Regions from separate parts of the Cellulomonas sp. H30R-01 genome, predicted to be linked through region 2. Evidence: riboswitches for the same ligand, from Rfam matches in the RefSeq annotation. Region 2 holds a riboswitch; the other holds the start of a gene.
What was found. Region 2 has a riboswitch for cyclic di-GMP ahead of GXP71_RS08315 (BldC family transcriptional regulator). Riboswitches for the same ligand answer to the same signal wherever they lie in the genome.
Positions count from the first base shown of each region.

Region 1: it holds a riboswitch for cyclic di-GMP, as region 2 does, so the genes downstream of both, GXP71_RS15410 (glycosyl hydrolase) here and GXP71_RS08315 (BldC family transcriptional regulator) in region 2, are expected to answer to the same signal.

Region 1 covers NZ_CP048210.1:3,447,700-3,463,493, reverse strand. The annotation lists gene GXP71_RS15480 (adenylyl cyclase) at 1-588, opposite strand, end outside; gene GXP71_RS15475 (ANTAR domain-containing protein) at 824-1,819, shown strand; gene GXP71_RS15470 (hypothetical protein) at 1,866-2,705, shown strand; gene GXP71_RS15465 (PAS and ANTAR domain-containing protein) at 2,746-3,357, opposite strand; gene GXP71_RS15460 (hypothetical protein) at 3,659-3,808, shown strand; gene GXP71_RS15455 (ABC transporter substrate-binding protein) at 3,996-5,381, shown strand; gene GXP71_RS15450 (carbohydrate ABC transporter permease) at 5,381-6,334, shown strand; gene GXP71_RS15445 (carbohydrate ABC transporter permease) at 6,331-7,248, shown strand; gene GXP71_RS15440 (DUF2231 domain-containing protein) at 7,731-8,342, shown strand; gene GXP71_RS15435 (YitT family protein) at 8,569-9,195, shown strand; gene GXP71_RS15430 (hypothetical protein) at 9,241-9,429, opposite strand; gene GXP71_RS15425 (VOC family protein) at 9,615-9,989, shown strand; gene GXP71_RS15420 (glycoside hydrolase family 26 protein) at 10,278-11,756, opposite strand; gene GXP71_RS15415 (glycosyltransferase) at 11,746-13,308, opposite strand; cyclic di-GMP riboswitch class I at 13,662-13,736, shown strand; gene GXP71_RS15410 (glycosyl hydrolase) at 13,877-15,694, shown strand; gene GXP71_RS15405 (nucleoside deaminase) at 15,723-15,794, shown strand, end outside.
Region 2 covers NZ_CP048210.1:1,861,842-1,877,635, reverse strand. The annotation lists gene GXP71_RS08400 (serine/threonine-protein kinase) at 1-395, shown strand, start outside; gene GXP71_RS08395 (mucin-associated surface protein) at 392-937, shown strand; gene GXP71_RS08390 (transferase) at 1,036-1,449, shown strand; gene GXP71_RS08385 (LLM class F420-dependent oxidoreductase) at 1,588-2,364, shown strand; gene GXP71_RS08380 (M15 family metallopeptidase) at 2,401-2,991, opposite strand; gene GXP71_RS08375 (sensor histidine kinase) at 3,166-4,491, shown strand; gene GXP71_RS08370 (response regulator transcription factor) at 4,488-5,198, shown strand; gene GXP71_RS08365 (GNAT family N-acetyltransferase) at 5,360-5,920, shown strand; gene GXP71_RS08360 (SDR family NAD(P)-dependent oxidoreductase) at 5,949-6,728, opposite strand; gene GXP71_RS08355 (ATP-binding protein) at 6,965-7,357, opposite strand; gene GXP71_RS08350 (STAS domain-containing protein) at 7,484-7,864, shown strand; gene GXP71_RS08345 (rhodanese-like domain-containing protein) at 7,870-8,301, opposite strand; gene GXP71_RS08340 (cysteine dioxygenase family protein) at 8,298-8,837, opposite strand; tRNA gene GXP71_RS08335 (tRNA-Asn) at 9,275-9,347, opposite strand; gene GXP71_RS08330 (hypothetical protein) at 9,421-9,930, opposite strand; tRNA gene GXP71_RS08325 (tRNA-Ile) at 9,991-10,064, opposite strand; gene GXP71_RS08320 (DUF1206 domain-containing protein) at 10,184-10,993, shown strand; cyclic di-GMP riboswitch class I at 11,071-11,145, shown strand; gene GXP71_RS08315 (BldC family transcriptional regulator) at 11,161-11,376, shown strand; gene GXP71_RS08310 (TetR/AcrR family transcriptional regulator) at 11,631-12,173, opposite strand; gene GXP71_RS08305 (YhgE/Pip domain-containing protein) at 12,212-14,134, opposite strand; gene GXP71_RS08300 (AAA family ATPase) at 14,183-14,947, opposite strand; gene def (peptide deformylase) at 15,089-15,577, shown strand; gene GXP71_RS08290 (DUF3145 domain-containing protein) at 15,717-15,794, shown strand, end outside.

The DNA of each region.
Region 1 (15,794 bases), 1.6 Mb from region 2:
CCCGGGGTCGCCCTCGTTCGCGAGGACGTTGATCCGGCGCAGCGACACGGCCTGCGACACGGCCCAGAAGTTGGCCGACGCGCGGCACCCGTCCTGGCCGGCGCCGTCGATGTCGAGCGTGAGGTTCGACAGGGTCCGCCAGAAGTTGACGAGCGCGAGGCAGTTGGGGTTCGCGGGGTCGTCGGACAGGCAGCGGTTGTACGTCTCGATCTTGCCGTGCACGACGACGTCGGTCGGCGACGCCCCGAGGCCGGCGACCTCGGTGTAGTACCCGACCTTCATCTGCAGGGGCTGCGCGGCGGTGCCGTACTCGCCGGGCTTGAACAGCAGGCTGTACCGGGCGGTGCCCATCTCGGCGTCGACCTGCTGCGCGTGGATCTGGTCGACCTTCGCCTGGATGTCGGCGACGGGCATGCTCGGGTCGAAGACGACGACGTTCGGGCCGAGGTTCGGCGTGGCGGGCTGACCGCCGCCGTGCGCGGTGGCGGGCGCGGCGGCCGTGGCGGCGAGCGCGAGGGCGAGGGTCGCGATCAGCGGGGTGCGACGACGTCGTCGTGACCGGCTGCTCGCAGGGACGTGCGGGTCCATGCGGGGTTCCTCTCCGTCGAGGGTGGACACACGGGAGGAAACCACACTTACCGACCTGTTAGTAAGAGGCCGGTGAAACGTGTCCACGAACAGGCCTCGGGCGTGCGCGACGGCCGACGCACCGCGCGGGCACCGGGCCCCGGGTCTACTGTCGAGAGCAGCGGCGTCCACGACGGACCCGGGGGTTCGGACCCAGCCTCTCTCTTCCTTCGCGGCGGAGCCGCGAGGAGGACCCATGCCCGTCCACGCAGCCGAGGCGGTTGGCCGCTACACGTACGACGAGGGCGGTCGCTGGTGGTGGTCCGACACCATGCAGGCGACCTACGGCCCCAGGACGGGCGGCTCACAGCCGGGCGCCGTGGGCGTGGGACGCCTGCTGCACCGCATCCACGAGGACGACCGTAGGCGGGTCACCGACGCGCTCGCCGCCTGCGTGACGCACGGGACGTCCTTCGCCGTGTCGCACCGCGTGCACGCGGCCGAGGGCGACGGCCGACGACGCGTCACGCTCACCGGCGCCCGTGAGCGCGACGACGCCGGCGCGCCCCGCGTCGGGGGCTTCGTCCTGGACGTCGACGAGGCCGTCACCGCCGCCGCGCGGCACGACGCCCGGCTGCAGCTCGATACCGCGCTCGCCTCCCACGCGCTCGTCGACCAGGCCAAGGGCGCCCTCATGCTCGTGTACGGCATCGACGAGCAGGAGGCGTTCGACCTGCTGCGCTGGAGCTCGATGCGGCTCAACGTCAAGCTCGCGCTGCTCGCCCAGCGGGTCGTCGCAGTCGTGCGCGCGGCCGAGAGCCTGGCACCGTCGGCCCGCGACGCACTCGAGCGCATGCTCGACGACCCGGACGCCCCGCCCCGTCGACGTGCCGACCGCGGCGAGGTCACCACGACGACCTACGGGCCGCACGGCCCGGTGGTCACGGTCGGTGGCCGGGTCGACCCGTGGACCGCGCGGCTGCTCGCCGAGGCGCTCGGCACGGTGTGGTCCGAGGCCCGCGCGCAGGGCGGCCTGGTCGTCGACCTCGAACGCACGGCGGGGATCGGCGCCGCGGCCCGGCACCTGCTCGCCGGGACGGCGCGGCGCGCGGACTCCGACCACGTCCGGCTGCGGGTCGTCGTCCCCGCCGGCGACCCCGCCGGGATGGTCGGGACCCTGCCGGCGCGCGTCGTGCGCGCCGCGGACGGGGCCCTCGCGCCGGGACGTCGCCTCGGCGCCGTCGGCGCCTGACGAGCAGGACACCCGACGAGCCTCGCGGGGGGCGGAGGTGGTGCTGATGGACGACGCGGTGCGCACCGTGCGCTGGGACGGTGGCTGGGCGACCCTCGTCGGCCGGCGGCTCGAGGGTGAGCCGACCGCCGACGCGTGGCACGCGATCGCGCGCGGACGGCGGACGGCGCTGCGACTCGGGCGACCCCACCTGATCGACCTCCCGGACGAGACCGTGGTGGAACGCGTGAGCGAGCTCGACGACAGGGCCGACCAGGCGCCGTGGGCCGCGCCCCCGACCGACCCGCGCGCGACTCTGAGGTCGCGCTCCGCGGTCGAGCGCGCGACGCGTGCGCGCGGGCGGCTGGCGGAGCCGCAAGGGGGACGCGGGTCGTCGCGTCCCGACGTCGGCGACGCCGCGGGCTCGGCCCGGGAGGTGCAGCGCGCCGCGGCGGCCGTGCGCGCCCGGTCCGCCGATGTGTTCGAACGAGCGGCCCTCGCGCACGAGGCCGCGGCCGACGTGCACGAGCGGCTCGCACGGCTCGGGTCGGACTCCGGTCGCCACCGCTCCCGAGCGCGCGAGCACCGCGAGGCGGCCGAGGTCGACTGGCGGATGAGTCGCGCGGGGCGCCCGCGACGGGCGAGGGCCGCGTCCCAGCGGCCGGGGTCGACGGACGAGGAGCTCCGGTCCACGGTGGAGGAGCTGGAGACGGCGAACGAGGACCTCCTGTCGACGCACGAGGAGCTGGAGACCGTGGGCGAGGAGCTCCAGTCGATCGAGCTCGAGCCCATCGCCGGCGACGCGGGGCAGCGTCCGTGGACCGTCCGGGTGAGCGAGGTCGACGACCTCACGGAGGAGGTGCTGTCGGCCCGGCGCGTGCGGGACGAGCGGCGCGATCCCTCGTGACGATGCTCCCGATCGCGTGAGCGCGGCGTGCGGAGACGCGTCAGGCGGGTGGCGTGTCGTCGAGTGCGCTCGCGACGGCACGCTCGAGTCGGCCCCCCTGGGTGCCGAGGTCGCCGCGCGCCGCGACGGCTGCCTGCATGACGAGCCGTGCGGCTGCGGTCACGTCGACGTCGCGCCGGTCCGCGCTCCACCGGAGCATCTCCAGGGCGCCGGCCCGGTCGACCCCGTAGACCAGGCCGAGGCACCCGATCGCCTGCTCGACGACCGGACGCTCCGCGAGCAGCTCGGGCAGCTTCGCGTTGACGGCCCGCGCGGCACGCGCGCGGACATCGGGGGACACGTCGACGACCACGCCGCGCACGTCGTGCCCCGGTCCCGCCGGCTCCGCGACTCCGGCGATCGCCATGACCCGGGACTCGCCCTCGAGTCGCTTGACGGTGTGCACCTGGGCGAACGCGGCGCCCCCGCGCGCGCACTCCTCGACCGCGCGGCGCAGCGCCTCCCGCTCGTCGACGCGGACGTGCCGCAGCAGCGCGTCGAGCGTCGGCGGGACGTCGCCGGGGGACATCCCGAGGACGGCGTACAGCTCGTCCGACCACCAGGGGCGGCCCTGGACCGGGACGAGGAACTGTCCCGACTGGAGGTCGTCCATCACTCGTGCTCCGCGACTCCCGGCTCCCGCGCGCCCGTGGCTGGACACCCTCGGCCGGATGATGCGCCCAGCGTAGTCACGGCGTCTTCTCGCGGCATCCGAGTCCCGTCCCGGTCCCGCACCAGGGGACACGGGCCGGCGCACCGACGGAGAAGCGGCTCGCGGTGCGCTCCTCCGCGAAGCGGGCAGGTGAGCGGTGGCGCCGATGGCGCTCTGACGGACCGGCTCGTAGCGTGGACGCGTCGAGAACGCCCCGGTCAGGCCGGGGCCTGGCGGCAGGCGTCCCGGGAGAGGGAGTCGCATGGACCGCGCACAGGACGACAAGGACCGGGGGCCGCTGAGCGCCGGTCACGGCCCCGACGAGTCGGAGCTCGACCCGACCAAGACGGACGCGACGGACGCGTCGGAGTCGTCGGAGTCGTCGGAGGAGGACCGCTCGGACGCGGGCTGACAGCAGGGGGACCCCCTCGCCCCGCCGCCGCGGGGCGACACGCACCGACGTCGCAGGTCGCGCCGCCGGGAGAACCGCTTCGGCTCGCCGACCCGGGAGAAGCGGTTCATATTGAGGGGAGCCCTGAGGCAGTTCGGAGCGCGTCAGGGGCGACGTCGGTCGCCCTTCGAGCCAGGCGGAGGCTCCGATGCGTGCAGTGCGATGGGCGGTCCCGGGTGCGGCGGTCCTGCTGGTCCTGACGGCGTGCGCCCGAGGGACGGGCGGCGGCGACGGGACGGCGGCACCGTCGTTCGACCCGGACGCGGACGTCTCCGGGAAGCTCACCGTGATGGGCTTCGGCGCGGGCGACGAGATCGGCCAGACGCGTCTGGACCGCGCGAAGGAGTCGATGCCCGACGTCGACGTGTCGCTGATCGAGGGCGACCTCGACATCCAGGCGTTCCTGTCGGCCGTCGCCGCCGGTGACCCGCCGGACATCGTGTACGCGAACCGCGACCAGATCGGCACGTTCGCGTCGCGCGGTGCCGTGGTGCCGCTCGACGAGTGCTACGCGTCGCAGGACATCGACCAGGACGCGTTCCGGGACGCCGCGCTCGCGCAGGTGACGTTCGGCGACCAGCTGTACGGGGTCCCGGAGTTCAACCAGGTGCAGCTGACGATGGCGAACCAGTCGCTGCTCGACGCGGCGGGCCTCACGATCGAGGACGTCAACGGCTCCGACTGGGACGCGGTCACGGCCGCGACGACGGCCCTGTCGAGGTCCAGCGGCGGCACGGTGAGCGTCATCGGCTACGACTCGAAGATGCCGGAGTTCCTCCCGCTGTGGGCCAAGGCCAACGGCGCGGACCTGCTGTCGGAGGACGGCCGCACCGCGCAGCTCGACGACCCGAAGGTGCTCGAGGCGCTCGAGTTCGCGGTCGACGTCTACGACGTGCAGGGCGGGTTCGCGGGCGTGAAGTCGACGCGCGACGCGGCGGACTTCTTCGGTTCCGGCAACCAGTTCGCGTCGTCGACGCTCGGCGCGATGCCGATGGAGCAGTGGTACGTCAACGTGCTCAACGAGAACTCGCCGGACGCGCCGATGGCGTTCGACGCGTTCCGCACGCCCGAGGGTGAGCCGCTCGCGTACGCGACGGGCTCCGCGTGGGCGATCCCGGCCGGCTCGGCGAACCCCGAGGCGGCGTGCCGGTTCGCGGCGTCGATGGTGTCGTTCGACAGCTGGATGGCGGCGGCGCAGGCCCGGGCCGACGCGCGCGAGCAGGAGGGCCTCGTGTTCACGGGAGTCCTGACCGGCAACGAGAAGGCGGACGACGAGATCCGCTCGACGCTCGTGACGGTCACCGACGAGCCGTGGGCGTCGGGCGTGAACGCGATGTACGAGGCCAACGACCACACGTTCGCACTCCCCGCGAACCCCGCCGACAGCGAGTTCAAGACGGCGTGGCAGGACGCGGTGAACCGCGTGCTCAACGGCCAGCAGGAGCCCGCGGACGCGCTCGACCAGGCGCAGAAGGAGGCGCAGGACGCTCTCGACAAGGCGTGGGAGCGCTGGGACGGCGGGACGACGGACTGATGGCGGCGACGACGACGACCGCGCCGGCCGGGGTCGAGGCCCCGCGCCGGAGGCGGTCCAGCGTGTCGAGCCGGGACGCCCGCAACGCGTGGTGGTTCATCGCCCCGTGGATCGTCGGCTTCCTCGTCTTCACGGCGTGGCCGATGGTCTACAGCGCGTACCTGTCGTTCACGGACTACGACGTCATCAACGACCCGCAGTTCGTGGGCCTGGACAACTACCGGGAGCTGTTCGCGGACCCGAAGGTCGCGCTGGCGCTGCGCAACACGCTCATCTACACCGTGATGGCCGTGCCGGCGCACATCCTGCTCGCGCTCGGCCTCGCGCTGCTGCTCGACCGGGCGGCCCGCTCGGCGGGGTTCTTCCGCACCGCGTTCTTCCTGCCGAAGATGACGCCGCCCGTCGCGATCGGCGTGCTCCTCCTGCTGCTGTTCAACGGCCAGCGCGGTGCGATCAACACGATGCTCGGCTGGATCGGGATCGACGGCCCGGCGTGGACGACGGACCCGGACTGGGTCAAGCCCGGGCTCGTGATGATGGGCCTGTGGACCGTCGGCTCGACCGTCATCATCCTGCTCGCGGCGCTGCGCAACGTCCCCGCCGACCTGTACGACGCGGCCCGCGTCGACGGCGCCGGGTTCTGGCACCGCACGCGCGCGGTGACCCTCCCGATGATCAGCGGACCGCTGTTCTTCGTCGTGGTCGTCAACACCATCGCCGCGCTCCAGCTGTTCACCGAGGCGTACACGGCGTTCTTCGGGTCGGGGAACACGACGTACTCGAACGACGCCGCGCTGTTCTACGTCATCTACCTGTTCCAGCAGGCGTTCGAGTTCCTGCACATGGGCTACGCCTCCGCGCTGGCATGGCTGCTGTTCCTCGTGATCATGGCGATCACCGGGGTCCAGATGCTCGTCAGCCGCCGCGTCGTCTACTACGAGGGGGACCGATGACCTCCGCCGCCGCCGCGACGCGCATGCCCCAGGGCGTCGTCACCGCCGACCCCGAGACCCGCACGGCCCCGCGTCGGCGCCCGCCCCGACGGCTCGCGCTGCGCGTCGCCGTCCTCGGCGCGCTCGTGCTCGCGACCGTCGCGTTCGTCTACCCGTTCGTCTGGCTGCTGTCCGCGTCGTTCAAGCCGCGCGGCGAGGTGTTCGACAACCGGCTGATCCCGCAGACGTTCACGCTGCAGAACTACGTCGAGGTGTGGCAGGTCGCCCCCATGGCGACCTGGCTGGTCAACACCGTGATCGTCACGGCGCTCGCCGCGGTCACCGTGACGTTGTCCTCCGCGCTCGTCGCGTGGGGCTTCGCGTACTTCCGGTTCCCCGGCCGTGGGCCCCTGTTCGGGCTGGTGCTCGCCACGATGATGCTGCCCGGCGCCGTCACGATGGTCCCGACGTACCTGATCTGGAAGCAGCTCGGGCTCGTCGGCGGCCTCACCCCGCTGTGGGGCGGCAACCTGTTCGGCAGCGCGTTCTACATCTTCCTGCTGCGGCAGTTCTTCCTCTCGCTGCCGCGTGAGCTCTTCGAGGCAGCACGGCTCGACGGCGCCGGCAACTGGACGATCTTCGCGCGCATCGCCGCGCCGCTGTGCCGGCCCGCGCTCATCCTCACGCTGCTGTTCGAGATCCAGGCCGCGTGGACCGACCTCATGCGGCCGCTCATCTACCTGCAGGACTCCGCGACGTTCACCGTCCCGCGCGGGCTCAAGGCGATGCTCGACCAGTTCGGGTTCGGCGGGGAGTGGCACTGGGAGATCGTCGTCACCGCCAGCGTCATCACGACGATCCCGATGATCCTCCTGTTCTTCCTCGGCCAGCGGCACTTCGTCCAGGGCATCGCGACGACGGGCTCGAAGGGCTGACGTCCGCGACGCCACCCGCGGGAGTTCCTCTCCGTCCTGATGCACGGTCCGTGCGGGCCGCACGACCGCCGGGGTCACGTGCGGGAGCGCCGCGGCGTCCGCTCCGACGCCGCGGCGCGGGACAAGGCACGGGCGAGCCGGCGCCCCGGGTAGTCCTCGATGCCGCCACCGGTAGCAGCAGGCCCAGTAGCGCGTGGTTCTCGTGCGTCACCGGCGGTGTGGCACCAGCGGTCGTACGGCCGCGAGACGCCGCCCGGAGAAAGCCACCGTTCGCCCCCACGCCGTAGGCGCGACCGGACGACCCGATGCTCGGCACCGACCCTGTCGACGCACCGTGGTGTCGGCACGCGCCCGCGAGGATCAGGCGGTGCGTCGCCGGCGGGCACGCCGTCGCACCCCTGCGTAGGGTCGAGAGGACGGTCAGGACGTGGCCGACGAGCCCGTCGCCGAGCTCTCCACGGCGACGTACCCGAGGAGTCCTCATGGTCACGGCCGACACCGACCGACCCGGCGACGCGTCCGGCGAGCAGCACAGCACCGGTAGGCACACAGGCCCGCGCGCCGACTCCGTCGCCGACCGGTTGGCCCAGGCGCTCGAGAACGCGCACCAGCTCGACCCGATCGTCGAGCGGGTCGCCGCGCTGTGGCGCGGGCCTCTCCAGCACGACGGCCTGCGGCGGCTGCTGCGCGGCAAGCCGCTCGGCCACGCCGCGCACCCGCTGCTCACCGACGTGCCGCTCGGCCTGTGGATGAGCTCCGCGGTCCTCGACGCGGTCGGGCAGGAGAAGGCGGCGCGCCGCCTCATCGGTGCCGGGATCCTCGCCGCCGGACCGACGGTCGTCACCGGGTGGGCCGACTGGTCGGTGGCCGACGACCGGACCCGGCGCGTCGGCGTCGTGCACGCGGCGTCCAACGGCGTCGCGCTCGCGTGCTACACGGCGTCGTGGCTGGCCCGCCGCAAGGGCAACCGGGGTGTCGGGCTGCTCGCGTCGGCCGCCGGTGCCGCGGCGCTCGGCGTCGGCGGGTTCCTGGGCGGGCACATGGCGTACGTGCTCGGCTCGCCCCCGCGGGACCCGGACGCGCCGGTGCGCTGAGCCGAGGCCGGTCCGGCGCGCGCGCCCGACTCGGTCGCCTGACTCGAGGCCGATCCGGCGCCCCGCGTCCGACGCGGTCGCGTGAGGCGGGCCACCCCGGCTGACCGCCCTACGTCCCGTAGGCGACCGCGTCGTCGTCGGTCACAATGTCCTGCGCGCGATGCACCGAGCCGCGCACGCCCCGGGCAGCGTCGCCCGCCACGACGACGCGACCGAGGACGACACCATGGCCACCACCGACACCCCGACGCTGCCCACGGCGATCCCGCACGGGCGCGCGGAGGACCTGCTGGGCCTCGTGACGGGCGTCGTGCTGGTCGCGGTCGGCATGTCGCTGCTGCGGACCGGCGGGCTCGTCACGGGCGGCATCGCGGGTGCCGCGCTGCTCCTGGGGCACGTCGTCGACGTGCCGCTCGGCGTCCTGTTCTTCGCGCTCAACGTGCCGTTCTTCGCGCTCGCGGCGCACCGGTCGGGCTGGTCGTTCACGCTGCGCAGCGCCGCGACCGTCGGGCTGGTGTCGCTCGGCACCGCGGTCACGGCGGCGCACCTCGACGTCGCGTCGGTCGACCCGTGGTTCGCCGCCGTGGTCGGCAACCTGCTGTGCGGGACGGGCATCCTCGTCGTGTTCCGGCACCGGGCGAGCGTGGGCGGGTTCTCGATCGTCGCCGTCCTGCTGCAGGAGCGGTCGGGGATCCGTGCGGGGCACGTGCTCATGGCGCTCGACACGCTCGTCGTCCTCGCGGCGTTCACCGTCGCCCCGCCGCTCGACGTGCTGGTGTCCGCCGCGGGCGCGGTGCTGCTGAGCCTCGTGGTGACGTTCAACCACCGGCCGGGCCGCTACACCGGCTTCTGACCTGACCGGACCGGCCGGCGGCAGCCCACGTCGCGGCGCCAGACGTCAGCCGCCGTAGAACGACTTGAGCAGCTCGTACGCGACGATCGCGGGCCACACGAGCGCCTTCGGGATCGCCAGGACGAAGTCCCAGAACCCCTCCCCGGCCGAGAAGTAGTAGACCGCCGCCCCGATGATCCCGAGGCCGTAGACCGCCCCGCCGCCCGCACCGCCCGCGTCCGAGCCCTTCGCCATGTCCCGCTCCCGTCGCTCGCGCCGTCGTGCCCTCGACGCGCACCCTCCCGCCGCGGCCACGTCCGCGGCATCACCCGTGGCGGGGGGTTCCGTCCTGCCGGGCAGGGGCGCCGTGTGGGTGGTCCGCGGGACGATGGGCCGGACGCCGCCGGGGACGTCCGGCGGACCGACCGAGGGGGTCTCCCGTGGAGTTCAGGCTCGAGCTCGTGATCGTCCCCGTGAGCGACGTGGACCGCGCCGTCGCGTTCTACTCCGAGAAGGTCGGGTTCGTCGTCGACCACGACCAGCGCGTGAGCGACGACGTGCGCTTCGTCCAGCTCACGCCGCCCGGCTCCGCGTGCTCGATCGCGGTCGGGCTCGGCCTGACCGACGCCGCGCCGGGATCGGTGAAGGGGTTGCAGGTGGTCGTCGACGACGCCGACGCGGCGCGCGCCTTCCTCGTCGAGCACGGCGTCGAGGCACCCGAGGTGCAGGAGTTCCCGTGGGGCCGGTTCACCGGCTTCCGGGACCCCGACGGCAACGAGTGGTCGGTCCAGCAGCTCCCGGCCTGGCGCGGCTGACGCGCACCTGGCGCGCGGCCCCGCGCCTGTCGCGGCGCGACCGACGCCGACCCGGCTCTCGACGCCCGAAGCCCGACGGTCGACGGACGAGACCCGACGCCGACGCTCGACGACCGACGACCGACGACCGACGACCGACGACCGACGACCGACGACCGACGACCGACGACCGACGACCGACGACCGACGACCGACGACCGACGACCGACGACCGACGACCGACGACCGACGTTCGACGGACGACGACCCCCGACCCCGGCGGCGGACCGGGACCGGGGGTCGCGTCGGTCACGGCCGCGGCAGCCCGATCCCGGTGCGCGCGAACCCGTCGGCGGCGGCGCGCAGCGACTGCGGCGACGAGTCGAGCCGCCAGTCGTTCGTCGAGCGCCCGCTGCCCTCGCCCGAGGTCACGGCGAGGCTGAACCAGCCGATGCCGATGATGTCGCTGTTCTCCGGCCGGGCCAGCCCGTCGAACAGGCTGCTGATCCACTGCGCCTTCTTGCCGCCGCGCTCGGTCGCCCCGATCTCCGCGAGGAAGATCGGCTTGCCGGGAGCGGCCTCGCGCAGCATGGGCAGGGTCATCGCGTACGTGTCGTCGAAGGTCGGCACGGGGTCGCCCGGGCGGTAGTAGCCGGACATGCCGACCCAGTCGACGTACTCGGGGCCGGGGTAGAACTGCCGCGGGTGCGGCTGGCTGGGGATCTTGTTGACGCGGTTGGGTGCCCACAGCCACACGACGAGGTCGTTCGCGCCCTCGGCCTCGAAGATGTCGTGCACGTGACGCCACATCTCGACGTACTGGCCCGGCTTGTTGCCGTTGACGGACCCGCCGTCCCAGCCGCGGATCTCCGACCACGGGTACCACGAGCCGTTCATCTCGTGGTCGAACCGGATGACGAGCGGCAGCCCGGTGGCGGCGATGTCGCGGGCGTACTGGTGCAGGTAGTCGTCGAACGCGCCGCCGATGATGCGGCTGAGCGAGAACTCGGGCACGTAGTTCGTGATCGAGCCGATCTGGCTCTGGCTCTCCCACGTGAGCAGGGGGATCTGCCCGCGGCTCCACGCGGCCTGCACCGCGTCGGGGCGGAACGGGGTGTCCCACGACTGGAAGTAGCCGCTGACGTTCGCGTTGCGGTTGACGGCGGCCTCGACGCCGTTGAACTCGGCGTAGTCGAACGGGCTCTGCGTCGTGTAGAGCCCGAACAGCTGACTGGCGGCGAGGATCTGCGACTTCGTCATCGACGCGGTCACGGGCGGTGGCACGTAGCCCTTGGGGTTCTCGACCTTCCAGGACAGCTCCTGCACCTGCCGGCGCAGGTCGGCGATCTTCGCGGTCGTGTCGACGGCGGCGGCGTTGTGCCGCTCGCGCGTCGCCTTGAGCTCGCCGTTGACGACGTTGGCGGTGTTCGCCTGCGCGGCGGCCTCGGCCTCGGCGCGACCGAGGGCCTGCTGGGTCGCGACGAGCTCGGCCTGCAGCGCGTCGAGCTGGGCCTTGAGGTCGTCCGCGCGCGCCTTCTGGACGGTGTCGAGCACGGGCGGCCGGCCGCCGGTCAGCTTCTTCTCCGCGGCGGTGAGCTGGGTCTTGAGGTCGTCCGCCCGGGCGCGTTCGGTCTGCAGCGCGACCTCGGCCGCGGAGGGCCCTTCCCAGAAGCGCTGGCCCTGCGGCGTCGACCACGCGAGGCCCGTGACCAGCAGGAGTGCGACGACGAGGGCCGCACCGCTGATGCGCTGACGGCGGCTGAGGCGGAACAGGCGGTCAGAGAACATAGGCGAGCGCCTCCACGCTGAGCAGGGCACCGCCGAGCAGGTAGGGCACGGCGGCCTTGGGGTTGAGCCGGCGCCGTCGGGCCGGGGGAGCCGGCTGCGTCCGGACGTAGGTGAGCGTCTCGGTGCGGCGCTCCGCACGGGTGCCGGGTGCGGTCCGCGTCGCCTGCGGGCCGTGGCCCGAGCCGCCCGCGATCGGCACCCCGGACGGCGGGGTGTCGCCGACGGACGGCAGCGCCGCGTCGATCGGGCGGTCGGGGTCGGCGCGCAGCGCGTCCTCGGCGACGTCGAGCACCCCGTCGGAGCGGTCCGCGGAGTACGCGTGCGCGCGGGTGCCCCACGACGCGACGTGCGCCATGCGGAAGAACCCGAGCAGCCGGATCGGCATGAGGAAGAACGTCGAGAACACGATGTACGCGGGCAGCAGGAGCAGGTCGCGCGGGACCTCCCGCAGGTGCCGCATCTGCCGCAGCGCCATCGACAGCCAGCTGGCCGCGACGACGAGCCCGACGAGCAGCACGACGCCCTGCCACCCGGGCCGCAGCTCGAGCAGCGGCTTGTAGAAGTTGTAGCCGGTCTGGGTCAGGGTCCGGTACAGCCCGCCGACCCACGTCCCGAGCAGCAGGAACGGCAGCAGGATGTCCATGACGAAGAAGAACCCGAGCACGGGGGCGTGCCCGGTCATCCAGGGCAGCATCCGCAGGGTGTTGTACTGGCTGCCGCGCGCCCAGCGCAGCTGCTGCTTGGCCATCTTGCGCAGCTTCAGGGGCGCGTCGGTGTAGACGAGGCTCGTGTGCTGGTAGACGGTCCGGTACCCCTGCTTGAGCGTGAGGTTGGTGAGCGTCCGGTCGTCGGAGACCTCGAGGAAGATGCCGAGGAACTCCTCGCCGAGGAACTGCGGCATCGCCCGCTGGAGGACGTCGCGGCGGAACGCGATCGTGCGGCCGGGCAGGCACCCGACCTGGCCGAGCGCGGACTGCGCGGGCATCGCGTACAGCGCGCGGCTGTTCTCCAGCCAGTCGGCCCAGCGGGTGATGAACTTGCGCCGCGGGTCGAGGATCCGCTGCCGGGTGGTGACGCCGCCGACCTTGGGGTCGTTGAACGGCTTCACGAGCTCGGTCAGGGTGTGGGGCGTCCAGATGGTGTCGCTGTCGACGAGCGCGATGACCTCACCGGTCGACACCTCCACCCCGATGGCGACCGCGTTCCTTTTTCCGGCGACCGGCGTCCAGATTCGGCGCACCTCGGGGAAGTCGTCGCAGACGGATTCCAGGGCCGTGTTGCGCGGTCCGTTGATGACGACGACGACCTCGTGCGGCTGCTGCTCGGTGATGCGGCGCAGCACGTCGTGGAACAGGTCGAGGGGCTCGTCGACGACGGGGATGACGACGGACGTGGTCGCGCGGCACGGCTCCGTCCACGTGCGGTAGCGCGCGGAGAGCACGACCTTGACGAGCCAGATGAGCCAGACGAGGGCGGTGAACAACGCGAAGAGATAGATCTCGAACGGGGCGTCGGAGAGCAGGTCACGGACCTGCAGCAGGAAGATGAGCACGCGGGAGCTCCTCGGGTCGAGGCGTCGGCGTCTTCAACGCGGCGGGTGTCGGGCCGCTCGGGGTCGGCGGCGAGGGCGTCGCGGGGGAAGGGCTGCTCGGCGTCGAGCGGTGAGGCGGCGCGGCACGCGGTCGGAGTCCCCCCGGTCCCCGAGCAGTCGTGCGGCGCCGGATCCCGGCGTTCGGGAGCGGCCAGGTCCGGCGTACCGGACAAGTGCTCACAGTTTCCACGAGTCACCCGTGAAGGGAAATACCCGTCCACAAGTTGGTCAGTACAGATATGACTATCTAGACAATTGTCTAGGACCTTCGTCCTATATACACGTCCAAGTGTGTGCTCGTACGCTTGTTCGGTCAGCGAGAACGGCAAACCTGCCGCGAGGCAGGGACGCAAAGCCATGGGGCCCTCGAGGTCCGCCAGGCTGCCGAACGACTCAGGGGGCTCTTCACTTGCGCACGTCCACGCCCGTTGCGGGCGCCATCACCCATGCCCAGATCCACCCGACCCGCCGTCTCCGGGGCACCCGTGCGCTCCGGCCGGGCACGACCCGCCGGCGCGCCGCCGTGGTCGTGACGGCCCTCGTCGCCGGCCTCCTCGGCACCGGCGTCGCCGCACCCGCGACCGCCGCCGAGCCCGCACCGGGCAGCGCCGCCGCGGCCCTCACCCCGCAGAGCGGCCTTCTCTTCGGCGCGTTCGTCGCCAAGGGCACGTCCACGCAGGAGGACGCCGTCGCGACGTTCGAGGACACGGTCGGCCGCAAGCTCGACACCCAGCGCCTCTACCGGCAGTGGGACGAGGACCTGCGCGCCGGCGGCGTCGCCTCGGCCGTCGAGCGTGGCCGCACGCCCGTCCTGTCCGTCGCGACCAAGCGCGTCGACGGGACCAAGGTGAGCTGGGCGTCCATCGCCCGTGGCGACCAGGACGCGACCATCGCCGCGCAGGCCGCGACCGTCGCCGGCCTCGGCGTCCCGCTCTACCTCACCTTCCAGCACGAGCCCGACTACGCGACCGGCTTCGGCACCGCCGCCGAGTACCGCGCCGCGTGGCGGCACTACGTGCAGGTGTTCCGCGACAAGGGCGTGAGCAACGTCGTCTGGACGTGGATCGTCACGCCCACACCGTTCGCCGTGAACGCGACCACGACCGCCGACGCGCTCTACCCCGGCGACGACGTCGTCGACTTCGTCGGGCTCGACGTCTACAACTGGAACGGCTGCAACCCCGGCGGACCCACGTCCTGGCAGAGCGTCGCGACCCAGTCCACGGCCGTGCGCGCGTTCGCGCAGAAGCACGGCAAGCCGATGATGGTCGCCGAGTGGGGCTCCGTCGAGGACCCGACGAACGCGCAGCGCAAGGCCACGTGGCTGCGCGACTCGATGACCACGTGGACCAGCTGGCCCGAGGTCAAGGCCGTCCTCTACTTCCACCAGCAGGGCAGCTGCCCGTGGTGGGCGGACTCCTCGCCGACGACGCTCGGCGCGTTCCAGTCGATCGCGGCCGACCCCGCCGCCCGCACCCGCACCACCGCGTGGCTGCGCGTCTCCGCGACGCACGGCGCCGCACCGCTCGCCGTCACGGTCGACGCGTCCCGCTCGTCGGCCGCCGGCTCGACGCCCGGGGCCGGGATCGCCTCGTGGACCCTCGACCTCGGTGACGGATCGGCACCCCTCACCGGCACCGGCACGCCGCCCGCCACGGTGAGCCGGACGTACGCCGGCGGCACCTATGCGCTGCGGCTCACCGTGACCGACACCGCCGGCCGCACGTCGACCGACCGGGTCTCCGTCGAGGCCGCACCCGTGCCGACGGTCACCGTGTCGGCCAAGGACGTCACGACGACGTCCGCGACGTCGCAGGCGCTCGTCGACCTGCACGGGTTCGCGGGCACCGTGCGGTCGGAGTGGGGTACGACGACCGCCTACGGGACGACCGGCCCGGTCACGTCCGTCCCGGCGGTGTCCTACGCGAAGGCGGTCAACCAGCCGCTCGGGACGCTGCAGCCGAACACCACCTACTACGTGCGCACCACGACCACGACGCCCGCGGGCACGACCGTCACCACGAGCAGCTTCGAGACCGCCGGGAAGCCCACGTCGTCGAAGCAGTGGACGTCCGGCACGACCGCGACGTCGACCACGTTCGTGGCGCAGGTGCACCCGCACCGGCTCGCGACCACGGCGTGGATCGAGTGGGGCACGACCACGGCCCTCGGCCAGACGTCACCCGTCACGTCGGTCGCCGCCCTCACGTACGAGAAGTCGGTGTCGAGCGGGCTCCTCGGCGGGCTCGCGCCGAGCACGACGTACTACTACCGGGTCGTCGCGCAGAACTCCGCGGGCACCCTCGTCGGGCCGATCGCCAGCGTGAAGACGCCGCGCCTGTCCTGACCGCCGGCCGCGGCCTAGGGTCGGCAGCATGGCCGTGACCGACGCCGACCTGGTCCACCTGCGACGGTGCGTCGCGCTCGCGCGCGAAGCGCTCGACGAC
Region 2 (15,794 bases):
CCGCAGACGGTCGGTCGGCCACCGACGCCAGGGTCGCGGACGTCGCGGACGCGCGGGTGCCGGAGGTCCCGGACGCGCGGGTGCCGGGCGCCCCGGCTCCCACCCTCGCGGCGCCTGCGGGCGCGCCCCGCTCCCCGGTGGACCGGGCCCGGACCGCGGCGGCGGTGGTCGTCGGCCGTGTCACGGCGACCGCGCACCGCGCCGTCGCGCGCTGGGGGCGTGCGCCGGTCCTCGTCGTCGCCGCGGCGCTCCTCGTCGGCGTCGCCCTCGCGGTCGTGCTGCTCGTCCGGCCCGCCTCGGCGCCCGAGCCGCAGACGCCTCCGCCCGCGTACCCGATGGTCGACGGGCCGCTCGGCGACGCGCTGGTCCGTCTGCAGCACGGAGTCACGCCGTGAGCGCGCGGCGGTGGGCCGCGTCGGTGCTGGTCGCGACGGTCCTGCTCGGCGCGACGGGCTGCGCGCGCCCCGACCTCGACGCGGACCGCGCGCGGGCCCTGCAGTCAGACGTCCTCGCCGTCACGCAGGCGTCCGCGGAGGGGCGCTTCGACGCGGCCGGTGCGCTGCTGGACCGCCTGCGCGCCGAGGTCGAGGACGGCCGCTCGAGCGGTGACCTCTCGGCCGAGAGGTACGCGACCCTCTCCGCGGCGATCGACGACGTCGCGACCGAGCTCGAGGCGTCGGCGTCGGCGCAGGCCGCTGCCGAGGCGGCGGCGCAGGCGGCAGCCGCCGAGGCCGCCGCGGAGGCGGCTCGCGCTCAGGCGACCGCGGAGGCCGCGCAGCAGGCGGCGGCCGCCCAGGCCGAGGCCGACGCGGCGCTCGCGCAGGCCAACGCGGAGGCCGCCGCGGCGCGCAAGGAGGCCGAGGCCAACCGAGCGCCGGACCCCGGCAAGGCCGAGCCGAAGACGCCTCCCCACGCGAAGAAGCCCGGCAAGCCCTGACCGCGTCCCGCTGTGAGCGCCACCACAGACCGCGCGGAAACATGCGCGCGCACGCACTCGTTGAACAGAGAGCGAGAACCGTTCCCGAGAGGAGTGGCATGACCAGGAAGACCCGCGGACGGATCGAGTTCGAGGCCGACGACGGCACCACCATGCGCTACGACCGCCACCCGAACGGTGGCGGGCTCGTGTCGCCGGGCGCCCAGGTCCACGAGGAGGCGAGCGTCGCCGCCACCGCCTACGTCGAGTCCGGCGCACGCGTCGGACCCGGGGCGCGGATCGGGACCGCGAGCTGGGTGGACCGCAACGTCCAGGTCGGCCCGGACGTCGTCGTCGGCTCCACCGTCCACCTGCGCCCCGGCACCCGTGTCGGTGCGCGCGCCCGCATCGGCAGCCGTGCGCGCCTCGGTGCGGACGTCGTGGTCGAGGCCGGCGCCCACGTCGAGCAGGACGCGATCGTCCCCGACGGCAGCGTCGTCGGGCGGCACACCGCCCGGCACGAGGCCGCCTGACCGACCGGCCCGCGCGGCCTCCCCCCGGAGGCCGCCGCGGGCCCCGTCCGGCACCCGCCGGGACCGTGGTCGGACCGCAGCGTGAGACCGTGCCCCGGTCGGGCCGCGCGGCGCCAGGAGCGGACGTAGCGTGACGGCATGACACGTCGTCTCCGCATCGGAGTCCAGCTCCAGCCCCAGCACGCCGACTACTCCCAGATCCGCGACGCCGTGCGCCGGGCGGAGGACCTCGGCGTCGACGTCATCTTCAACTGGGACCACTTCTTCCCGCTCTACGGCGACCCCGACGGCAAGCACTTCGAGTGCTGGACGATGCTCGGCGCGTGGGCCGAGCAGACGAGCCGCGTCGAGATCGGCGCGCTCGTGACCTGCAACTCGTACCGCAACCCCGAGCTGCTGGCCGACATGGCCCGCACGGTCGACCACATCAGCGGCGGCCGGCTGATCCTCGGCATCGGCGCAGGTTGGTTCGAGAAGGACTACGACCAGTTCGGCTACGAGTTCGGCACCGCGGGCTCGCGCATCGCGGACCTCGCGAGCGCCATGCCGCGCATCAAGGAGCGCTGGGCGAGGTCCAACCCGGCGCCGACGCGCGAGATCCCGATCCTGATCGGCGGTGGTGGCGAGCGCAAGACGCTGCGCGTCGTCGCCGAGCACGCCGACGCGTGGCACTCGTTCGGCGACGTCGACACCCTCGCGCGCAAGAGCGCGATCCTCGACGAGCACGGCGAGGCCGTCGGCCGTGACACGGGCACGCTCGTCGAGCGCAGCGTCGCCGTCAGCGCCCCGCCCAGCGAGGTCGCCGACGCGCTCGTCGACGCCGGCGTGACGCTCTTCACCGTCGGCACGTCGGGCCCCGACTACGACCTGTCGCTCGCCGAGCAGTGGGTGGCCTGGCGCGACGCGCAGGGCTGACCACCCGAGCCCCGAGCCGGGCGCGACGTGCGCCGGTCAGTGCCAGAGCCCGGACGCGTCCGGCACGGTCGGCCCGCACGTCCCGCCCGGCTCGATCGTCGCCTCGAAGTGCCACACCTCGTTCGCGAACACCTGGCACAGCCCGAACTCCGCGCCGTGGTCGAGCAGCCAGTACGCCCCGTCGGTCGCGCCCACGTCGATCGCCGTGCCCGCGACGTGCGCCGAGCCGTCCACGGGTGCGACCCACCGGTGCGCCTCGGCCTCCGAGCCGTACCGCGCGAGGGCGTCGTCGACGAGCGACTGCTGCTGCTCGGCCGTCCGGTGCCCGGACGTGATCGTCAGGTCGACGCCGTCCTCGGCGGCCGCCGCGCGCGCGGCGTCGAACCGCCGCAGGAGCTCCGCGTCGAGGCCGTCGACCGCGCGCGGGGGAGCGGCCGCCGGGTCGGCGAGCCCCACGCCGTCCTGGGGGTGACCCGCGTCGGAGAGGGCGGGTGGTGCGAGCACGGAGTCGAGCGCACCCGATGCGAACGCGGCCGCACCGACGGCCGTCACGGCGGCGGTCGTGCCGACGACGAGCGCGGGCACGAGGCGGAGGGGGGAGCGGGGTCGGGTCGTCCTGCTGGTCATGGCTCCAGCGTCGGCAAGGTCGTGCGGTGACCGCGTCGGAGCGGCGGCCGAACCGTCCGCGGCCGATCGACGGAAGGTGCCCGCCCGGTGTCCGTCCCGGGTCTGACCCGCCGGTCCCGGATCTCCGTCCGGGGGCGGTCGGGCGGCGCGCAGTCGCGCGGTTAGCGTCGTCTGGTGCACCCGACCGCGCCCCACCCCGGGTCCACCACGCCCGACGCGGCCGTCGCCCCGACGTCCGGCGACGTCCGTGACCTCCTGCTCGGCGTCGCCGTCGGGCTCGCGTGGTGCGTCGTCGTCGAGGTGCTGCGCTCCTCGGACTGGTGGAACCCGCGGTGGGTGTCCGCCTGGTGGTGGTGCGGGCTCGCGCTCGCGGTCGTCGTCGCGGCGTGGCGGGGGCACCCGCGTGCGACGTTCTGGGGTGTCGTCGTGGGCTACCCGCTCGTCTACCGCACGGGCCTGCAGTCCGAGCTGCACCTCGCCCCGCTGCTTGCCGCGGCCTTCGTCGGCGCGCGGGCGGGTGCGGTCGCGCCGGTCGTCGGAGCCGTCGCGACCGTGGGCGGCACGCTGGCCCTGCTCGTGCCCGGCGGGCTCGCCGTCACGCGCCACCTCGACGTGTGGCTGCTGCCCTGGATGCCGCTCGTCGACGTGTCCTACTCGGTCGCGCTCGCGACGCTCGCGTGCGCGGTGGTGGTCCTCGGCGCCGTCGTCCACCGCCTCGAGCGGACCAGCGCCGACCTGGCGGCCCGCAACGCCGAGCTGCGCCGGCTGCAGGAGGTGCGCACCGAGCGCGCGGTGCTCGCGGAGCGGACCCGGATCGCGCGGGAGCTGCACGACGTCGTCGCGCACCACGTCAGCGCGATCGTCGTGCGCGCGCAGGCGGCCAACCGCGTCGCCGGGCGCCGTCCGGAGGCCACCGCCGAGGCGACCGCGTGGATCGCCGGCGCGGGCAAGGAGGCGCTCACCGCGATGCGCGGCCTCGTCCACGTGCTGCGCGCCGACGACCGGGCAGACGCCCTCGACGCCGGAGCCCGGGGGACGGCGGGGTCGTCCGCCTCCGCCGGCGTCTCCGCCGCGCTCGCCCCGGCACCCGGGGTCGACGACGTCGGGCGTGCGGCGCAGCGGCTGCGTGAGGCCGGCGTCGCCGTCGACCTCACGCTCCCGGACCGTGTCGACCTGCCGCCCGACGTCGCGCTCGCCGTCGCCCGCATCGCCCAGGAGGCGCTGACGAACGTGCTGCTGCACTCCCGCGCGACACGCGCCGAGGTCCGCGTCGACGACCGGGGCGAGACGCTGCACCTCGTCGTCCGTGACCCGGGACCGCACCGCGCCGAGAGCCCGTCCGGGGGTCACGGCCTGGTCCACATGCGCGAGCGGGCACGCGCGTGCGGCGGTCGCCTCGACGCCGGACCCACCGGCGACGGCGGGTGGTCGGTGCACGCGTCCTTCCCGACGACGACGCCGCGCGGTCCCGGCGCCGCCGTGGCCGAGGCGGCGCGGTGACGGTGCGCCTGGTCGTCGTCGACGACCAGCCCACGATCCGGCTCGGGCTGCGCATGATCCTCGAGCACGAGGACGACATGGCCGTGGTCGGGGAGGCCGGCACGGGCACCGACGCGGTCGACGCCGTCCGGGCGACGCGCCCCGACGTCGTCCTCATGGACATCCGCATGCCGGACGGCAACGGCATCGACGCGGTCGCAGCGCTCGTCGCCGACCCGGCGCTCGCGGGCACCCGCACGATCATGCTCACGACGTTCCACGACGAGGAGTACGTCGTCGCGTCGTTGCGCGCGGGTGCGGACGGGTTCCTCCTCAAGGACGCCGACCCCGCCGAGCTCGTCGCCGCCGTCCGGCGCGTCCACGCGGGCGACTCGCTGCTCGACCCCGCGGTCACCCGGGACGTCGTCGCGCGGTACGTCCGGCTCGCGGAGGCCGCCGACGCGGTCCGGTCGCGCACCGCGTCACCGGCGGCCCGGCAGGTGCTCGACCGGCTCACGCCGCGCGAGCGGGACGTGCTCGTGCACCTCGCGACGGGGGCCACGAACGCCGACGTCGCTGCCGCGCTCGCGCTCACGGAGGCCACCGTCAAGAGCCACGTCAGCTCGATGCTGTCCCGGCTCGGCCTCGCGACGCGCGTCCAGCTCGTGGTCGCGGCGTTCGACGCCGGGCTCGTCCGCCCGGCGACGGGCGAGGTCGACGCCGTCTGACGGCACGACGGCCGCGGGCCGGCGTGGTCCGACGTCCACCCCTGGCGGCGCCCGCCGCGCGCTGCCGAGCGGCGTGACCCCGCGGTGCCCGACCCGCGACCGTGACCGCGCCCGACGCCGCGCTCGTGACACCCGACGCACGCCCCGCCTACGGTCGAGCCGTGACCGACCTGCGCCACGTCCTCACCGCCCGCCTGCGCCTCGACGCCGTACGCGTCGACGACACCGAGCCGGTGTTCGTGCTGAACGCCGACGCGCGGCTGTGGGAGCACCTGCCGTCCGGGCGGCACACGTCGACCGACCAGACCCGCACCCAGCTCGAGCGGTACGCCACCGCGTGGGACGACGACGGCCTGGGCTACTGGACCGCGCGCGACCGCGAGGACGACCGGGTGATCGGGATCGGCGGCGTGACGCTGCGCGAGGGCACCGTCTGGAACGTGTACTACCGGTTCGCGGTCGAGGCGCAGGGTCGCGGGCTCGCGCACGAGCTCGCGAGCGCCGCGCTCGACGCCGCCCGCGACGTCCGGCCCGACGTCCCGGTCGCCGCCTACCTCCTCGAGCACAACGCGGCGTCCCGCCGCCTCGCCGAGCGTCTCGGGCTCACGCTCGCCTGGCGCGGACCCGACGTGGGCAACCCCGACCCGGACGCGGTCCGGCTGGTGCTCGCGGACCGGCCGCTCGACGAGGACGCGCTCGCGGTGATGACGACCAGCCCGTGACAGTCGCTCGCTGCGCGGGACGTCCCGCTCAGACGACGAGCGACTGGCCCCCGTCGACGAACACCTCGGTGCCGGTGATGTGGCTCGCGCCGTCGGACACGAGGAACGCGACCGCGTCCGCGACTTGCGACGCGCGCCCGGGCTCGGACCCCGTGAGCGGGATCTCGCCGTCGGGGAACTCGACCGTCACCCCCAGGCGCTCGGTGTTCCGCTGCTCGGTGTTGTCGCCGATCTCCGTGTCGATCGCGCCCGGGCACACGACGTTGACGCGCACCCCGCGCGGCGCGAGCTCGACCGCGAGCATGCGCGCCAGCGCCACCTGCCCCGCCTTGCTCGTCGCGTAGGCGGACGCGCCCGAGTTGCTGAACGTGCGGGTCCCGTTGATGGACGACACGACGACGACCGCACCGCCCTGCCGCACGAGCAGGGGGACCGTGTACCGCAGGGTGAGGAACGTGCCGGTGAGGTTCGTGCCGATGGTCGCGTCCCACTCTTCGGGCTCGATCTCGTCGACCGGCGCCCACACGCCGTTCACCCCGGCGTTCGCGACGACGACGTCGAGCCGGCCGAGCTCCTCCTCGACGCGCCGCACCACGCCCCGGACCGCCTCGGCGTCGGCGACGTCGGCCGCGACCGGCACCGCGGTGCCACCGGCGTCGCGGATCTCCGCGGCGACCTCGTCGGCGCTCTCCTGCCGGTGCCCGAGCACCACGACCGTCATGCCGTCGGCCGCGAGCCGCAGCGCGCTCGCCCGGCCGATGCCCGACCCGGCGCCCGTCACGAGCGCCACCTTCTCCGCCGCCACCATCGCGCGTCCTCTCGCCACCGACCCGGCCGCCGCCGCCCTCCGGACGCCGACCGCATGCGATCCGTCGACCGTAACCGCGCACCTGCGCCGCCGCCCGCCCGGCCCCGACCGGGCGCGCTGCCGACCGTCGTGGCAGCGTGCGGACACGCACGGACGGGGTGGTGGGCACCGCGCCCGGTCAAGCACGGGCCGTGTGACGAGCCCCGCAGGTGACGCCTACGTCACCCGAGCGCCGGTCACCAGCGGACCGTGAACCACACGACCTTGCCCGCGCCGCGCGTCGGACGCCACCCCCAGCCCGACGTCACCGCGTCCAGGATGTGCAGGCCGTGACCACCGGGCAGGCCTTCGCGTCCCGAGCGCCGCCGGGGCGCTGTCGTCGTGCCGTCGTGCACCTCGAACGTCACCTCGCGGTCGCGCTGGACCGCGCGCACCGTGATCGACTGCGAGCCGGGAGCGTGCCGCACCGCGTTGGTGAACGCCTCGCTCATCGCGAGCTGGACGGAGTCGACCACGCGCTTGGGCGCACCCGCGTCGCGGGCCCGCTCCATCGACCACGCGCGCGCCCGCGCGAGGGACCCCACGGAGGACGCGAACGAGCGTTCGTTGCCGTCGACCTCCGCGTGCACCCGCCGACCGTACCCGCCCGGACGCGTCCGTGCGCACCGGCGACGGGCGCGTCGCCCGGTCGGCCAGGCGGCGGTGTCGCGCGTCGGGTACGACGGTGCCCGCGTCGAGTCGTCATACTGGGGCACGTGACGTCACCGACACGCCTGGACGGCGCAGACGCCCCGCAGGACGGCCTTCGGGTCGACCCCGAGCACCCGCACGTGCTGCGCGTCGACGGCGACGTCGACGTCGCGTCCGTCCTCGACCTCGCCGACGAGCTCGGCGTCGCGCGCGGCGAGCTCGGCCCGACCCTCGTCGCCGCCGGGGTGCGCGAGATCGACCTGACCCGGGCCACGTTCATCGACTCCTCGGTCATCGCGGTGCTCGTGACCGTCGCGTCCCACCAGTCGTCGCGCGTCCCGCTGCGCGGCGCGTCGGGCAGCCCGCTGATGGCGCTCGAGGCCTCGGGCGTCGTGTCCATGTTCGACCGGGACGGCGAGGGCGACCGGGACGACGCGGCCCGCTGAGCCGGTCAGGCGTGCACCGTGCGCGCCGTCCCGCCCACGGGCACCCCGGCGGTCGGCAGACCCGCCGCTCGCCACGCGCTGAACCCGCCGTCGACGTCCGTCGCCCGGTGCAGCCCCAGGTCGGCGAGCGACGCCGCCGCGAGGCTCGACGTGTACCCCTCCGAGCACAGCACGACGACCTCGACGTCGTACCCGGTCGCCGCGGGGATGCGGTGCGCGCTCGCGGGGTCGAGCCGCCACTCGAGCACGTTGCGCTCGATGACGACTGCGTCCGGCACCTCGCCCTCGGCCGCCCGCTGCGCGGCGGGGCGGATGTCCACGAGGAGCGCACCGCGCTCGACTGCGGCCCACGCCTCGTGCGGCGTGAGGCGGTGCAGGCGCGCGCGAGCCTCCGCGAGGACGTCGTCGATCGTGCGGCGGCGCACCGCGGCGGTCACGCGTCCGTCTCCGGCTCGTCGGTGTCGACGGTGCGCGTCGGCACCAGCACGCCGTCCGGCCCCGCACCCCAGTAGGTCATGCGGGTGAGCGGGGGAGAGTAGGCGTGGATGCTCACGGCCGGCTCCGTCCCCGCGTTGACCACGTCGTGCAGATCACCCGGCTCGACCGTCTGGGTGCGCCCGGCCGCGAAGCCCTGCGGGACGGGCGCGCCGTCGTCGCCCGGGCGGAGCTCGGTCAGGGTGCCCGCGGCGACGGTGAACGCCGCGGACGACCGACCGTGGTCGTGCAGCTCGGTGCCCTGCGCGGGCAGCCACGTGAGGAGCCACACGTCGACGCCGGCCGGTGCGTCGAGCCGGGTCCACCACCGTCCGCTCTCCTGGAAGCGGACGAGCGGACGCCAGCGGTCCGGGCGCGCCGCGATCGACCGCACGAGGTCGGCGAGCTCCGCGGTGCCGAGTGTGCCGGGTGCGGCGGCTGCGGCGGGCGCGGCGGGTGCGGTCGCAGTGGTGGGCGGCAGGGTCAGGTCGAGGGTCATGGTCGTGTCTCTCCGGTGCGTCGAGAGGCCGACGCGGCGGCTGCGCGCAGGAGGCGCACGCGTCACGGCGTCGACCGGGGGCTGCTCCGGCGTGGTCGCCGGTGGATCAGGACGGGCAGCAGCGGCGACAGCGACACGACCGGCGCGCGAGGGCCGGCGACGCGGGGACGCGGACGGAGGAGGACGTCGTGGTCGGCACGGGTGGGTCCTTCCTCTCGGGCGTCGGCGGGCGGGAGGAGACTCGCTCCCGGCAGGCGGCAGACGTCACCACAGCGCTGCTCGCAGGGCAAGGCGGAGCGGCGCACTTCTCACGATCCGGATGGCACGGCGTCGCGCGCAGGCGTGGGGCGGCCCTGCTGCGCGGCCGGGGCGGAGATGTGGCGGTACGACGAAGGCCCCCGCTCGGCGTGGTGCCGGGCGGGGGCCTCGGTGCGAAGCTCCCTCGACTGGACTCGAACCAGTAACCGTCCGATTAACAGTCGGATGCTCTGCCAATTGAGCTACGAGGGATCGCGCGGGAAGAAACTCTAGCAGCCGTCGGAGGGTGCTCCGGACCACCCGAGGCGTCCGGCGGCCACCCGCGTCAGCGGGGCAGACCCACCGCGTCGCGCGCCTCGGCCTCGGCGACGTCGAGTGCCGCGGAGACGACGGGGTCGTCGACGTCCACGCCCGCGTCGCCCAGCACCTGCGTGAAGATCTCGCCCTCCTCGTCGCGCCGCAGCGCGAGCCGGACCTTCGCGCCGCCGGGCACGGTGACGGGCACCGTGTGGACGACCGACTGCTGGACGCGCTCGCGGAACGTCTGCGTGAAGCTCACGGACGCGGAGTCCTGCGCGAACGGCAGGCGCGACGTGCCGCCCCAGACCCAGGTGACCGTCAGCACGCGCGTCGCGGGGTCGAGCGACCCGCGGTCCACCTCGCTCCAGGGGACGCGGGCGACCTTGCCGTCCTCGAGGAGGTGCAGCGCCCGGCGGGACGCGACCGCCCACCGGCCGTCGCTCAGGTGCGCCTCGACGAGGACGCGGTCGCCGGGGCGCAGGTCGAGCAGCGCGCGGTCCGCCGCAGGGAGCCGGCGTCGACGGGAGAGAGCCACCGGGCAACGGTACCCGCGCGGGGTGCGGCCCCCGCGCACGCGCGGGGGAGGGGCGTCGGGTGGGGCAGGTGGGGCTTGAACCCACGACCCACGGATTATGAGTCCGCTGCTCTGACCGGCTGAGCTACTGCCCCGAGGCGGAGCCCAGGCTACGGCAGTCCTCTCCGGTCGCGGGGGTGCGCGTTCGCTGCCACGATCCGACGCGACGGAGCACGGGGGACGACCGGGGGGAGAGCGGGGTGGTGAGGCGCAGATGAGCGGGAACACGACGCACGCCGAGCACGGCTGGGAGCTCGCGGCGCGGGCCGGGTACGCGGTGAGCGGGGTGCTGCACGTGCTCATCGGCGTGCTGGCCCTGCAGGTGGCGGTCGGAGGCGGCAGCCAGCAGGCCGACCAGTCGGGCGCGCTGGGGACGGTCGCGTCGACGCCGTTCGGCGGCGCGGCGCTGTGGTTCTTCGTGGTGGCCTTCGCGGCGCTGGGCGCGTGGGAGGTCGCCAAGGCCGTCCGTGGCGCACCGCCCACGTCGGGTGGCGGTGCCCAGGGCTCGCGGACGAACGGGTGGCGTGCCAAGGCGGCGGGCCGTGCGCTCGTGTACCTGGCGCTCGCGTTCGCGTCGTTCGCGTTCGCGCGCGGCGGCGGCACGTCGAGCGAGCAGCAGACCGCGGACCTCACGTCGCGACTCATGTCGGCGCCCGGCGGTCGGATCCTCGTCGCCGCCGTCGGTCTGGCGGTCGTGGGCGTCGGCGTCTACCACGTGGTCAAGGGTTGGAAGAAGAAGTTCCTCGCCGACCTGCACCGCCTGCCGTCGGGGACGGCGGGGCGCGTGGTCGAGCGCCTGGGCGTCTGGGGCTACGTGCTCAAGGGTGTCGCGCTCGGTGTCGTGGGGGTGCTGTTCGTCGTCGCGGCGGCCAAGGCCGACCCGCAGGCGGCGGGGGGCCTGGACCAGGCGCTGCACACGCTGCGGGACCAGCCGGGCGGGCCGTTCCTGCTCGGGCTCGTGGCGCTCGGGCTCGTCGCGTACGGCGGGTATGCGTTTGCCCGTGCGAGATACGGGCGGCTCTGAAGTTCACCCGTTTGCCGCACGCAACTGACGCGGAGTTTCTTGACTAACTGTCCAGAAACGGTCATAGTTCTTGTTGTCAGCGACAACGGCAAACCCGCCGCAAGGTGGGGACGCAAAGCCACGGGACCCACGAGGTCAGCCGAGCTACCGAACGACAGGAGATGACCATGGCTGTGACCACCGACGCCCCCCTCACGCAGGGTGCCCTTCTCACCCCCGGCGAGGTCGCGGTCCTGTTCCGCGTGGACCCCAAGACGGTGACGCGCTGGGCGCAGGCCGGCAAGCTCTCGGCCGTCCGCACGCTGGGCGGGCACCGCCGCTTCCACGAGGCCGAGGTGCGTCAGCTCCTCCAGGGCGTTCCCACGCAGCGCGCGGGCGAGTGATCTCTCGCGGCTGCGCCGCGACCTGCACGACCCCGGGACGCCGGCGGTGACACCAGTCGCCGCCGGCGTCCTGCTGTGTCCGGCGTGCGGAGCGTCCGGCGTGCGGACGCCGAGCCGGTGGGGGAGTCAGCGCTGGCCCACGCGCCGGCGGCGACCGACGGGCGCCCGACCGGCGCCGGACCGGGCGCGCGTCCCGCGACGGGCCGAGCCCTGTCCCGCGTCGGCACGGTGACCCGGCCGGACGCGCGGCGACGTCAACGGACCGTCGTCAGCACCGCTGACCGCACGTCCTCGAGCGAGCGCTCCGGCTGGAACACGAGCCACTCGAGCCCGGCCACGACCGTGGCACCGAAGAGCGCCGCAGCCGTGAGCGACGGGTCCCGGCCGGGCCACGCCGCCTCGACGGCACCGGCGAACACGCCCATCGCGTCGTCGCGCAGCGCGCGGATCGAGTCCTGCCACAGGCGGCCCGTGCGGAACACCTCGGCGACCATGACCTTCGCGAAGTCCGGGTGGTCGCGGACCTGCGTGAGCAGCTCGGTGACGAGCGCGTCCACCGCGTCCGTGCCGGTCAGGCCGTCGGCGGCCGCCCGCAGCGCCGCGGTGAGCCGCGCGACGCCCTCGGCGATGATCGCCTCGAACAGCTCGGCCTTGGAGCCGAAGTTGTAGAACACCGACCCCTTCGCGACGCCGGCCGCGGCTGCGATGTCGTCGACGGCGGTCGCGGTGTAGCCGCGCTCGGCGACGAGCGCGAGGGCCGCGTCGACGATGTGCCGCCGGGTGTCGGTGGTCCGCATGCGTGCAGCCTCCCAGAACGTGCGCCCGCGGGCGCCGGTCAGATCGTGAGCGCGGGGTGCAGACGCGACAGCGTCCACGTCCGCATGCGTCCGGCCCGCCACGACGTCACGGCGAGCGACGCGACGAGGAGCGTGACGAGGTAGGCGACCGCCGTCCAGAGCCGCCCGTCGGGGTTGCCGGTGAGCAGCGCCCGCAGGCCGTCGACGCCGTAGCTCATGGGCAGCAGGGGGTGCAGCGCCCGGAAGAACGCCGGTGACGTCTCGACCGGGTACGTGCCGCCCGCCGACGCGAGCTGGAGCACGAGCAGCGCGAGCGTCGCGATGCGTCCCGCAGCCGTGCCCAGCAGCGCGAGCAGCATCTGCTGCACCGCGAGGAAGGCGGCGACCACGAGCACGGTGAACGCGAGCGCGCCGACCGGGTGCGTCGGTGTCAGCCCGACCCCCACCCGCAGGACGGTGAGCAGCACGACGACCTGCACGATCCCCATGACGAGCGCGGGCGCGTACCCGGAGAGGGCCGCACGGACGCCGCGCGCGGGCGTGGTGAGGGCGCGCGGCGGGACGGGCCGCAGGATCATCCACGTCACGACGCCGCCCAGGAACAGGGCGAGCGGCAGGAAGAACGGGGCGATGCCCTCGCCGAAGCCCGCGGCGGTCGCACGGTCGGTCGCGTCGAGCCCCACGGGGTCGGCGATCGCGGCGGCGCGCGCCGCCCGGGTGCTGTCGTCGTCGGCCGGGACCTGCGCCGCACCGTCGTCGAGCGAGTCCGCGAGCGTGGCCGTGCCCGCGCCGAGCCGGCCGGTGCCGTCGACCAGCCGGGTGGCGCCGTCGGCGACGTCGTGGGCGCCGGACGCGACCTGCGCGGTGCCGTCGGCGAGCGAGCGCGTGCCGTCGCGCAGGGACCCGGCCCCGGCAGCGACCTGTGCGGTCCCGTCGTGCAGCGCAGCCGCCCCGTCGGCGACCTGGCGGGCGCCCGTGTCGAGGGCGTCGAGCTGCTGCCGGGCCGCGGCGAGGGTCGCCGCGTCGGGCAGCCGGTCCGCCGTCGACGCGAGGTGCGTGAGGATCTGCGCTGCGGCGGTGTCACCCGCCTGTGCGCGCGCGGTGAGGTAGGCGGTGAGCGTCTGCAGGTCGGCGGGCAGCCCGGACATGTCGGCGACGAGCCCGTCGACCTGCGCGGCCGCGGCGTGCACGCCGTCGGCGACCTGCGCGCTCCCGGTCGCGAGCCTCCCGGCCGCGGTGTCGGCCTGCGCCGACCCGTCGGCGAGCCGCGCGGCGCCGTCGCGGACGTCCGCGGCACCCGACGACGCCCGCTCAGCGCCCTCGGCCAGCGAGCCCGCACCGTCCGCGAGCGTCCGCGCGCCGGCGCCGAGCTGGTCCGCGGCATCCCGCAGACGGACCGCGCCGTCGGCGGCCTCCGTGAGACCGTCGTGCGCCTGCGAGAGCCCGACGAGCACCGCGTCCACGGCTTGCTCGCCCGCGGTCTCCGAGACGGCGGCCGTGATCCGCTCCATCGCGGTGCGGCCCAGCGACGTGACGAGGAACGAGTTGGCGTCGTCGTAGGCGACGTCGATGCGCGCCGAGCGCGGGGAGTCGCCGCCGGCGGAGACGAGGTCGGCCGAGAAGTCGGCGGGCACCGTGACGCTGAAGTAGTAGCGGCCGGAGTCGACGCCGTCGGCGGCGTCAGCGGGGTCGGTCACGACCCAGTCGAGGCGGTGCTCGTCCACGAGCCGGTCGACGAGGTCGGCACCCGCGTGCACGGGCTCGCCGTCGCGCGTCGCACCCGCGTCGGCGTCGACGAGCGCGACGGGGATGCGGTCGAGGTGCCCGGTGGGGTTCCAGAACGCCCACAGGTACAGGACGCCGTAGAGCAGCGGCACGACGATCATCGCGACGACGGCCAGGCGGGGCAGCGTGCCGCGGCGGAAACGGCGCAGCTCGGTGCCGGCGGTGAGCGAGAGCATGACGGTCCTCGGGGTTGCGGTGGGTGCTGTGGGTGCGGCTACGGGGAGTCAGAGGGGGAGCGCGACGACGGTGGGCGCCGTGACCCAGCGGGTGCGCGCGACCTCGTCGGCGCTCGCGCACGCGGCGACGACCGTGAGGCCGTCCGCGGCGAGCCGTTCGAGCCGGCTCCAGACGACCTGGCGGCGGGCGTCGTCGAGCACCTGGTCGACGTCGTCGACCACGAGCAGGCGGGGCCGCTGCAGCAGCGCGAGCCCGAGGCGCAGCAGCATCGCGTCGAGCTCGTCGAGGTCCCACACGACGGTGCCCGGCGCGGGGACGGGACGGTCGCCGAACGCCGGCGCGAGCGCTTCGTCGAGCGTGTGCTGCCCGAGGCGGGGCTGGCGCCGGTACCACGGCCCGAGCCAGGCGAGCCGCTCGCGGACGAGCGCGCCGACCGTGACGGACTGGTCGAGGTCGTCGATCCCGCCGAAGCCGGCGATCGCCGCCTCGCGCTGCACGGCGCGACGCTCGCGCGGCAGGTGGTGGCCGAGCACGTCGAGCCGCGCGTCGGCGTCGGGGACCATGCGGCCCGCGAGCGTGAGCAGCAGGCTCGTGCGGCCCGACCCCTGGGCGCCCTGCACCAGCAGGAGCTCGCCCGACGCGACGTCGAGGTCGACGGGTCCGTACACCCGCCCGCGCGGCCCGTGCAGGGCGAGGCGTCGGGCGCGCACGACGGGCGGTGCAGACGTCGCGCCGAGGGGCTCGGGGGCGCCGGGGGTGTCGCTCGCAGCACCGGCGACAGGGGTCGTGCCGATCTCGGGGGAGGCGGTCATGTGGCGATTCCCTTCTGACTGACCGGTCAGTACAAAGGTACGCCCGCTTCGTCGGCTTGTCGGCGCCCTCCGGTGTCTCGCTGCTCACACGCCGCCTCCGGACGGCCCTGGTCGACGGCCCGGGCATGAAAGGATCGACGCATGGCCATGCGAGAGATCCGCACCGTCGGAGACCCCGTCCTGCGCACCCCGTGCGACCCGATCACCGCGGTCGACGACCGTGTCCGCTCGCTCGTCGAGGACCTGCTCGAGACGGTCGACCACGAGGGTCGCGCCGGGCTCGCGGCCAACCAGATCGGCGTCGGCCTGCGCGCGTTCTCCTGGAACATCGACGACGAGATCGGCTACGTGCTCAACCCCGTCATCGTCGAGCTCTCCGAGGACGAGTACCAGGACGGCGACGAGGGCTGCCTCTCGGTCCCGGGCCTCTGGTACCCGACGCGCCGCGCCTGGTACGCGCGAGTCGTCGGCACCGACCTCGACGGCAAGGAGGTCGTCGTCGAGGGCACCGAGCTCATGGCGCGCTGCCTCCAGCACGAGGTCGACCACCTCGACGGCATGCTGTACCTCGACCGCCTGGAGCGGTCGGTGCGCAAGAAGGCGATGCGGGCGATCCGCGAGCAGCTCTGACGCATCCCCGCCCGGGTGCTTGGCGGTGACGCCGCACGTCGGGCATAGTGTGCACAGCACGCCGCGAGACCGTGAGTGCTCCTGAGCAGGACCCGAGGACGTTGGGGAAGGCGAACCTCGAGCCGACCAGGAGGACGACATGGCAGGTGCGATCACCCGCGGTGTTCTTTTCGTGCACTCTGCGCCCCGTGCGCTGTGCCCCCACATCGAGTGGGCT